Regions from separate parts of the Kocuria rosea genome, predicted to be linked through region 2. Evidence: predicted binding sites of a transcription regulator. Region 2 holds the regulator's gene; the other holds the start of a gene.
The links. The regulator HrcA, encoded in region 2, represses chaperone genes, less so after heat shock. The targets are predictions, from matches to a motif close to TTNGCACTCGNNNNNNNCGAGTGCNAA.
Positions count from the first base shown of each region.

Region 1: the regulator HrcA is predicted to act here: its motif matches at 1,824-1,850, upstream of groL (chaperonin GroEL).

Region 1 covers NZ_CP035103.1:2,993,316-2,996,979, forward strand. The annotation lists gene groL (chaperonin GroEL) at 22-1,653, opposite strand; gene EQG70_RS13720 (GNAT family N-acetyltransferase) at 1,904-2,503, opposite strand; gene EQG70_RS13725 (hypothetical protein) at 2,631-2,849, opposite strand; gene EQG70_RS18850 (DUF3263 domain-containing protein) at 2,846-3,190, opposite strand; gene EQG70_RS13735 (SDR family oxidoreductase) at 3,205-3,664, opposite strand, start outside.
Region 2 covers NZ_CP035103.1:2,054,779-2,058,442, forward strand. The annotation lists gene EQG70_RS09535 (DUF4870 domain-containing protein) at 1-434, opposite strand, end outside; gene EQG70_RS09540 (DUF3097 domain-containing protein) at 590-1,453, opposite strand; gene hrcA (heat-inducible transcriptional repressor HrcA) at 1,628-2,635, shown strand; gene dnaJ (molecular chaperone DnaJ) at 2,707-3,664, shown strand, end outside.

The DNA.
Region 1 (3,664 bases), 940 kb from region 2:
GCTCGACGGGTCAGCCGTCGATCACATCATGCCGCCCATGCCGCCCATGCCGTCGTCGGCACCGGCACCGGCGCCCGCGGGCTCCGGCTTGTCGGCGACGACGGCCTCGGTGGTGAGGAACAGCCCGGCGATGGACGCCGCGTTCTGCAGCGCGGACCGGGTCACCTTGACCGGGTCGTTGATGCCGGCGGCCATCAGGTCCTCGTACTCGCCGGTGGCTGCGTTGAGGCCGTGGCCCTGGGCCAGACCGCGGACCTTGTCCACGACCACGCCGGCCTCGAGGCCGGAGTTGATCGCGATCTGCTTCAGCGGGGCGTCGATGGCGACCTTCACGATGTTCGCGCCGGTGGCCTCGTCGCCGGTGAGCTGCAGCTTGTCGAACGCCTTCTGGCCGGCCTGGATCAGGGCCACGCCGCCGCCGGCGACGATGCCCTCCTCCACGGCGGCCTTGGCGTTGCGCACGGCGTCCTCGATGCGGTGCTTGCGCTCCTTGAGCTCGACCTCGGTGGCGGCACCGGCCTTGAGGACGGCCACGCCGCCGGCCAGCTTGGCCAGGCGCTCCTGCAGCTTCTCGCGGTCGTAGTCCGAGTCCGAGTTGTTGATCTCGGCGCGGATCTGGGCCACGCGGCCCTCGATCTCCTCGGCGGTGCCGGCGCCGTCGACGATGGTGGTCTCGTCCTTCGTCACGACGACCTTGCGGGCCTGGCCCAGCAGGTCCACGGTGGCGGTCTCGAGGGAGAGCCCGACCTCCTCGGTGATGACCTGGCCACCGGTGAGGATGGCGATGTCGGCCAGCTGCGCCTTGCGGCGGTCGCCGAAGCCGGGGGCCTTGACGGCCACGGACTTGATGGAGCCGCGCATCTTGTTGAGCACCAGCAGCGCCAGGGCCTCGCCCTCGACGTCCTCGGCGATGATCAGCAGCGGCTTGCCGGCCTGCATGACCTTCTCGAGCACGGGGACCAGGTCCTTGACCGCGGAGATCTTGGAGTTGACCACGAGGATGTAGGGATCCTCGAGGACGGCCTCCTGGCGATCGGCGTCAGTGACGAAGTAGCCCGAGAGGTAGCCCTTGTCGAAGCGCATGCCCTCGGTCAGCTCGAGGTCCAGCCCGAAGGTGTTGGACTCCTCGACCGTGATCACGCCCTCCTTGCCGACCTTCTCCATCGCCTGGGCGATGAGGCGGCCGATCTCGGGGTCGCCGGCGGAGATCGACGCCGTGGCGGCGATCTGCTCCTCGGTCTCGACCTCCTTGGCGGAGGCCAGCAGCTCCTCGGTGACCGCGGCGACGGCCTTCTCGATGCCGCGCTTGAGGCTCAGCGGGTCGGCGCCGGCGGCCACGTTGCGCAGGCCCTCCTTGACGAGCGCCTGGGCGAGCACGGTGGCGGTGGTGGTGCCGTCGCCGGCGATGTCGTCGGTCTTCTTGGCGACCTCCTTGACGAGCTCGGCGCCGATCTTCTCGAACGGCTCGTCGAGCTCGATCTCCTTGGCGATGGACACGCCGTCGTTGGTGATCGTGGGGGCGCCCCAGGCCTTCTCGAGGACCACGTTGCGGCCGCGCGGGCCGAGGGTGACCTTGACGGCGTCGGCCAGGGTGTTCAGGCCCCGCTCGAGTCCGCGGCGTGCCTCTTCGTCGAAAGCAATCATCTTTGCCATGTGACTTCGTCCCTCCTGGACGGTAGACAAACGGTCGACCTCCACGGTGCCCGCGACGGACGGCGCGCACGACGGCGGACTCTTCCCGACGCCGTGCGGCACCTCACCGTGGTGGTTGAGGTGTCACTCCTGTGCCGGTGGCTGCCCGGGTCGGGCCGGGGACCGAGCCATTAGCAGTCCACACGACTGAGTGCTAATCGCAATCTTGGCACTCGTCCCCGGAGAGTGCAAACCCCTGAGCCGATTCCGCTCAGCCCTGCCACTCCTCGCGCAGGACGCCGTAGACCATCCGGTCGTAGTACTCGCCGCCGACCCTGCGGGCCCGGCGGATCCTGGCCTCCTCGGTGAAGCCCAGCTTCACCGCCACGCGGCACATGCCCGCGTTGCCGCTCCACGTCTCCAGGTCGAGGCGGTGGGAGTCGGAGTGGGCGAAGAGGTAGTCGATCCACAGGCGCATCGCCTCGGTGCCGTAGCCGCCGCTCCAGTGCTCCGGGGAGTACACGGTGATGCCCAGGGAGCGCAGCGGCAGCAGGTGCGTGCCGTCACCGGGGTCCTCGGTGGGCTTCTCCGACCAGTACCAGGACACCTGCCCGATGAACCGGTCGTCGGCGGCGTCGGCGATCACCATCGTCTCGCGCGGGTCCGGCCAGTCCCCGGCCGTCACGTGCTCCCGGAGGGTGCCGAGCCAGCGCTGGGCGCCCTCGGCGGTGAAGTTCGGGTAGAACGGGCCGTCCGTGCGCTGCCACTCGTGCTCGCCGCCGCCGGCGGGCGGCATGATCCACGCCTCGTAGTCGACGAGGTCCTCCTCGGTCCAGTCGCGGACGCGGACGCGGATTCCTTCGATCTGCACGGTGGTTCCTTCCGGTGGCGTCAGGGGTGGAAGACGTCGTGGTGGACGACGTCGTGGTGAACGGCGTCGGAGCGGTCGGGCTCCGGGACCGGAGCCCGATGGGGGACGCCTCGAGGACCGGGCCGGCTCAGGACCCCGTGGACGTGGCGCCCGGCGCCGGGGCGGCCTCGCCCGGGGCGTTGAGGAACGAGAACACCCCGACGCCGAGGGTCAGCACCCCGGCCAGGACGATGGCGGTGAGCTCCCGGGCGCCCACGCGGACGGTCGGCCGGACACCGCGGTGGGCGCCCTGGCGGGGACCGTCCTCGGGAACGTCGTCGAACTCGTCGTGCGGGTACCGGGTCATCCGTGGTCTCCTCGCTGCCGGCGCAGCCTGGCCACGAGCATCGGGTCGTGCTCGAGGGCGGCGCGGGTGTCGATCAGGACGTTGAGCCGCTGGTAGTAGTGGGTGGGCGAGAGGTTCAGGCGGCGGCGGATCTCCATCTCCTTGGCCCCCTGGTACTTCCACTGCAGGTTCTCGAGCGAGAGGATCTCGCGGTCCACGGAGTCCAGGCCGGTCTCCTCCCCGGGGTCTTCCCCGTCGAGGGCGGCCTCCCCGTCCGGCACCGGCTCCGCGCCGAGGGCGGCGTCGTCGCCGGGCCGGGCGTCCGCGGGCACCGCGTCGTCGGGCACTGCGTCCGCGGGCACCGCGTCCTCGCCGGTCACCGCGACTCGGCCCGCGGCCGCAGGGAGAGGGTGGTCAGCTGCGCGTCCTCGCCCGCGTCCACGACGGCGCGCACCGCCGCGGCCACGGACTCCGGCCGGAGGTAGCGCTCCGGGACGTACTCGTGGCCCAGGCCCGCCTGGATGTCCCGCTGCATCTGCGTGTCGACCGGGCCGGGGTGCACCGAGCTGACCACGACGCCGTCGGCCTCGACCTCCTGGCGGAGCGAGTCGGCGAGCGCGCGCAGGGCGAACTTCGAGGCCGCGTAGACGGCGTCCCCGGCGCGGGCGTTGAGCCCCGAGCCGGAGTTGAGGAACACGACCTTCCCCCGGGCCGCTCGCAGGGCCGGCAGCAGGAGCCGGGTCAGCTCCGCGGGGACCACCACGTTGAGCTCGAGCTGGGCCCGCCAGTCCGCCACGGAGGCGGCCTCCACCGTGGTGCGCCCGGCCACGGCCGCC
Region 2 (3,664 bases):
TCGCGGAGGCGCTCGACGAGCCGGTCGTAGAGCCGGGTGTTGAAGCGGTAGAGGTGCGGTTCGCCGCGGTTGACCCGGACCCCGCCGATCAGGGAGCCGACGGCGAGCAGCAGCCACGCGGCGGCGGCGGCGAGCGCGAAGAACCAGCCGATGAACGGCACCGGGGCGAGCAGGATCCCGGTGACCACCACGAGGGTCGGCAGCAGGGTGAAGTTCATGGCCTCCATCGACTCCTGCTCCGTGAACGGGCCGCGCCCGCGGAAGACGCGGTGGACGAGGAACGAGGGGAGGAAGCCGATGACGCCGCCGAAGTGCGCCAGGGTCGCCCACTGGTGGTCCTCGGTGACGGTCAGCGGCTGGGCCACGGGGGAGAGGCCCTCGAACGGGGCCCCGGCGTCGTCGCGGCTCGGTCGGGGGTCGGTCTGCACGGGCACGGATGTCCTTCGGCGGTGGGACCGCGGCGGGGCCGCGGACGGTGGGTGGGACACGACCATCCTACCGACCGGCCCGGAGGGCGGAGGATCGGCCCCGCGCACGTGTGCCTTTGTGACGATCTGCTGGGCGTTGCCCGTGCACGCGGGGCGCCGGGTCAGGCCCCGGGGGCGGTGAGGAAGTCGATGAGCTCCTCGACCCGGCCCAGCAGGGACGGCTCGAGGTCGGCGTAGCTGTCCACGCGGGACAGGATGTGCTGCCAGGCCCGGCCGAGGTCGCCGGGGGTGCGGTGCGGCCACCCGAGGGCGGCGGCGGTGCCGGTCTTCCAGTCCGTGCCCCGCGGGACCACGGGCCAGGCGTCGATGCCGAGGGTGCGCGGCCTGACCGCCTGCCAGATGTCGACGTACGGGTGGCCCAGCACCAGGACGTTGCCCGCTGCGCCGGGCAGGCGCATGGTCTCCGCGGCGATCCTCGACTCCTTGGAGCCGGCCACGAGGTGGTCGACGAGGATGCCGAGCCGCCGCCCGGGGCCCGGCCCGAACTCCCGCACGGCGGCGGGCAGGTCGTCGATGCCGTGCAGCGGCTCCACGACGATGCCCTCGACCGCCAGGTCGTGGCCCCACACCTTGGCCACCAGTTCGGCGTCGTGGTAGCCCTCGACCCACACCCGGGAGGCCTTGGCGGTGCTCGCGCGCAGCCCTTCGACGGCCACGGAGCCCGAGCGCGTGCGGGAGGGCTTGCGCGCCGCGGGGGCCCGGCGGGGCTCGACGACGACCACGGGCTCGCCCTCGAGCAGGAACCCCGGTCCCAGGGGGAACGCCTTGACCCGCCCCCTCCGGTCCTCGAGTCCCAGCACGCGCATCCCGCCGATGGTCTCCAGGGACACGACCGCGCCGACCCAGCCGGTCGCGACGTCCTCCAGGATCATCCCCGGGGCGACCGGGACCTCCGCGGAGACCGGCCGGCGGCGGGCGAGGGCGTCGTCGTCGAGGCTGCGCGGCCCCCAGCCGTGGTGGCTCATGGTCGTCCTCCCGGGTCGCGGTGCCGCGCGTCCGGCGCGGATCAGCCGGAAGCGTACCAAACCGCGGGGGCGACCGGCCGTCGGACACGGGGGCTACACTGGACGCCGTTGGCACTGTGGCCACCCGAGTGCCAGGGCATCTTCGGGGGCGTGGACGAACCGGGGAGGAGCGACGTGAACCATCCGAGACGACTGCAGATCCTGCAGGCCATCGTGGAGGACTACGTGCACTTCCGCGAGCCGGTCGGCTCCAAGGCCCTCGTGGACCGGCACCGGCTCGGCGTCTCGTCGGCCACCGTGCGCAACGACATGGCCGCGCTCGAGGAGGAGGGCCTGATCACGGCCCCCCACACGAGCTCGGGCCGGATCCCCACGGACAAGGGCTACCGCACGTTCGTCGACCAGATCGCGGCCGTCAAGCCGCTCTCGGGCCCGGAACGGCGGGCCATCCAGCGGCTGCTGGACGACGCCGCGGACATCGACGACGTCATGGAGCGCACCGTGCGGCTGCTCGCGCAGCTCACCCAGCAGGTCGCGGTCGTGCAGTACCCGCACGCCTCCGGGGTCACCGTGCGCCACGTCGAGGTCGTGGACCTCGGCGCCGGCCGGGTGCTGGTGGTGCTCATCCCGACCAACGGCCGGGTGGCGCAGCGCGTCGCCGTGCTGCGGGCGCCGCTCGAGGAGTCCCAGCTGCTCGAGCTGCGCGCCCGGGTGCTGGCCGCCGTGGTCGGGCGCTCCCTGACCGCGGTGCCGGACGCCCTCGCCGTGATGACCGCGGCCACCGCCCCGCCGCTGCAGTCGGCCGCCGCCGCCGTGGCGGAGGCCGTCGGCGCCCTCGCGGCGGGCGGGGCCGAGCACCGCATGGTCATGGCCGGCACCGCCAACCTCGCCCGCTCCACCGGGGACTTCCACCTGAGCATCGGCCCGGTCCTCGAGGCCCTCGAGGAGCAGGTGGTGATGCTCCGGCTGCTCTCCGAGATGGAGCAGGACGCCCGCGGGGTGGCCGTGCGGATCGGCACGGAGAACGCCGAGGGCCCCCTGTCCGAGGCCGCCGTCGTCGCCACCGGCTACGGGCCGCAGTCCAAGGTGGGGGTCGTGGGCCCCATGCGCATGGACTACCCGTCCACGATGGCCGCCGTGCGCGCCGTCGCCCGCTACCTCTCCCGTATCCTCGGGGGCTGAGCCCCCGCGGGCCCCGTCCCCGGGGCCCACCAGCGAAACCCACCACAGACCTCTCGACAGAACGGACCACGGTGAGCGATCACTACGAGACCCTGGGCGTGTCCCGGGACGCCAGCCAGGAAGAGATCAAGAAGGCCTACCGCAAGAAGGCCCGCCGGCTGCACCCCGACGTCAACCCCGGCCCGGAGGCCGCCGAGGACTTCAAGCGCCTCTCCCACGCCAACGACGTCCTCTCCGACCCCGAGAAGCGGCGCGTCTACGATGCGACCGGCAACGAGAACGGCACCGACACCGGCTTCGGCGGGGGCTTCCCCGGCACGGGGTTCGGCTTCGCCGACATCTTCGACACCTTCTTCCAGGGCGCCGGCGGCGCCGGCTCCGGCCGGCGCGGACCCGCGTCCCGCACCCGCCAGGGCCAGGACGCCCTGATCAACGTCCGGGTCACCCTCCGGGACGCGGTCTTCGGCACGGAGAAGAAGATCACCGTGGACACCGCCGTGGTCTGTCCCACCTGCGACGGCACCTGCTGCCAGGCGGGCACCCAGCCCGAGACCTGCGACGTCTGCCACGGATCCGGCCAGGTGCAGCGCCAGGTCCAGTCGATCCTCGGGACCGTGGTCACGGCGGCGCCGTGCGCCACCTGCCAGGGCTTCGGCACGGTCATCAAGCACCCGTGCCACGAGTGCTACGGCGAGGGCCGCGTGCGCGACCGCCGCCCGCTGACCGTCAAGATCCCCGCCGGCGTCTCGACCGGCAACCGGATCCGCCTCTCGGGTCAGGGCGAGGCCGGCACCGCAGGCGGGCCGAACGGCGACCTCTACGTCGAGCTCAAGGTCGATCCCGACCCCACGTTCGAGCGCCAGGGCGACGACCTGCACGCCCGCGTCCGGGTGCCCATGACCTCCGCGGCCCTCGGCACCACTGTGACCCTCGAGACCTTCGACGGCGAGCGCGAGGTGCCCGTCGGCCCCGGCACGCAGACCGGCCACACCGTGACCCTGCACGAGCTCGGGGCCACCCGGCTGCGCG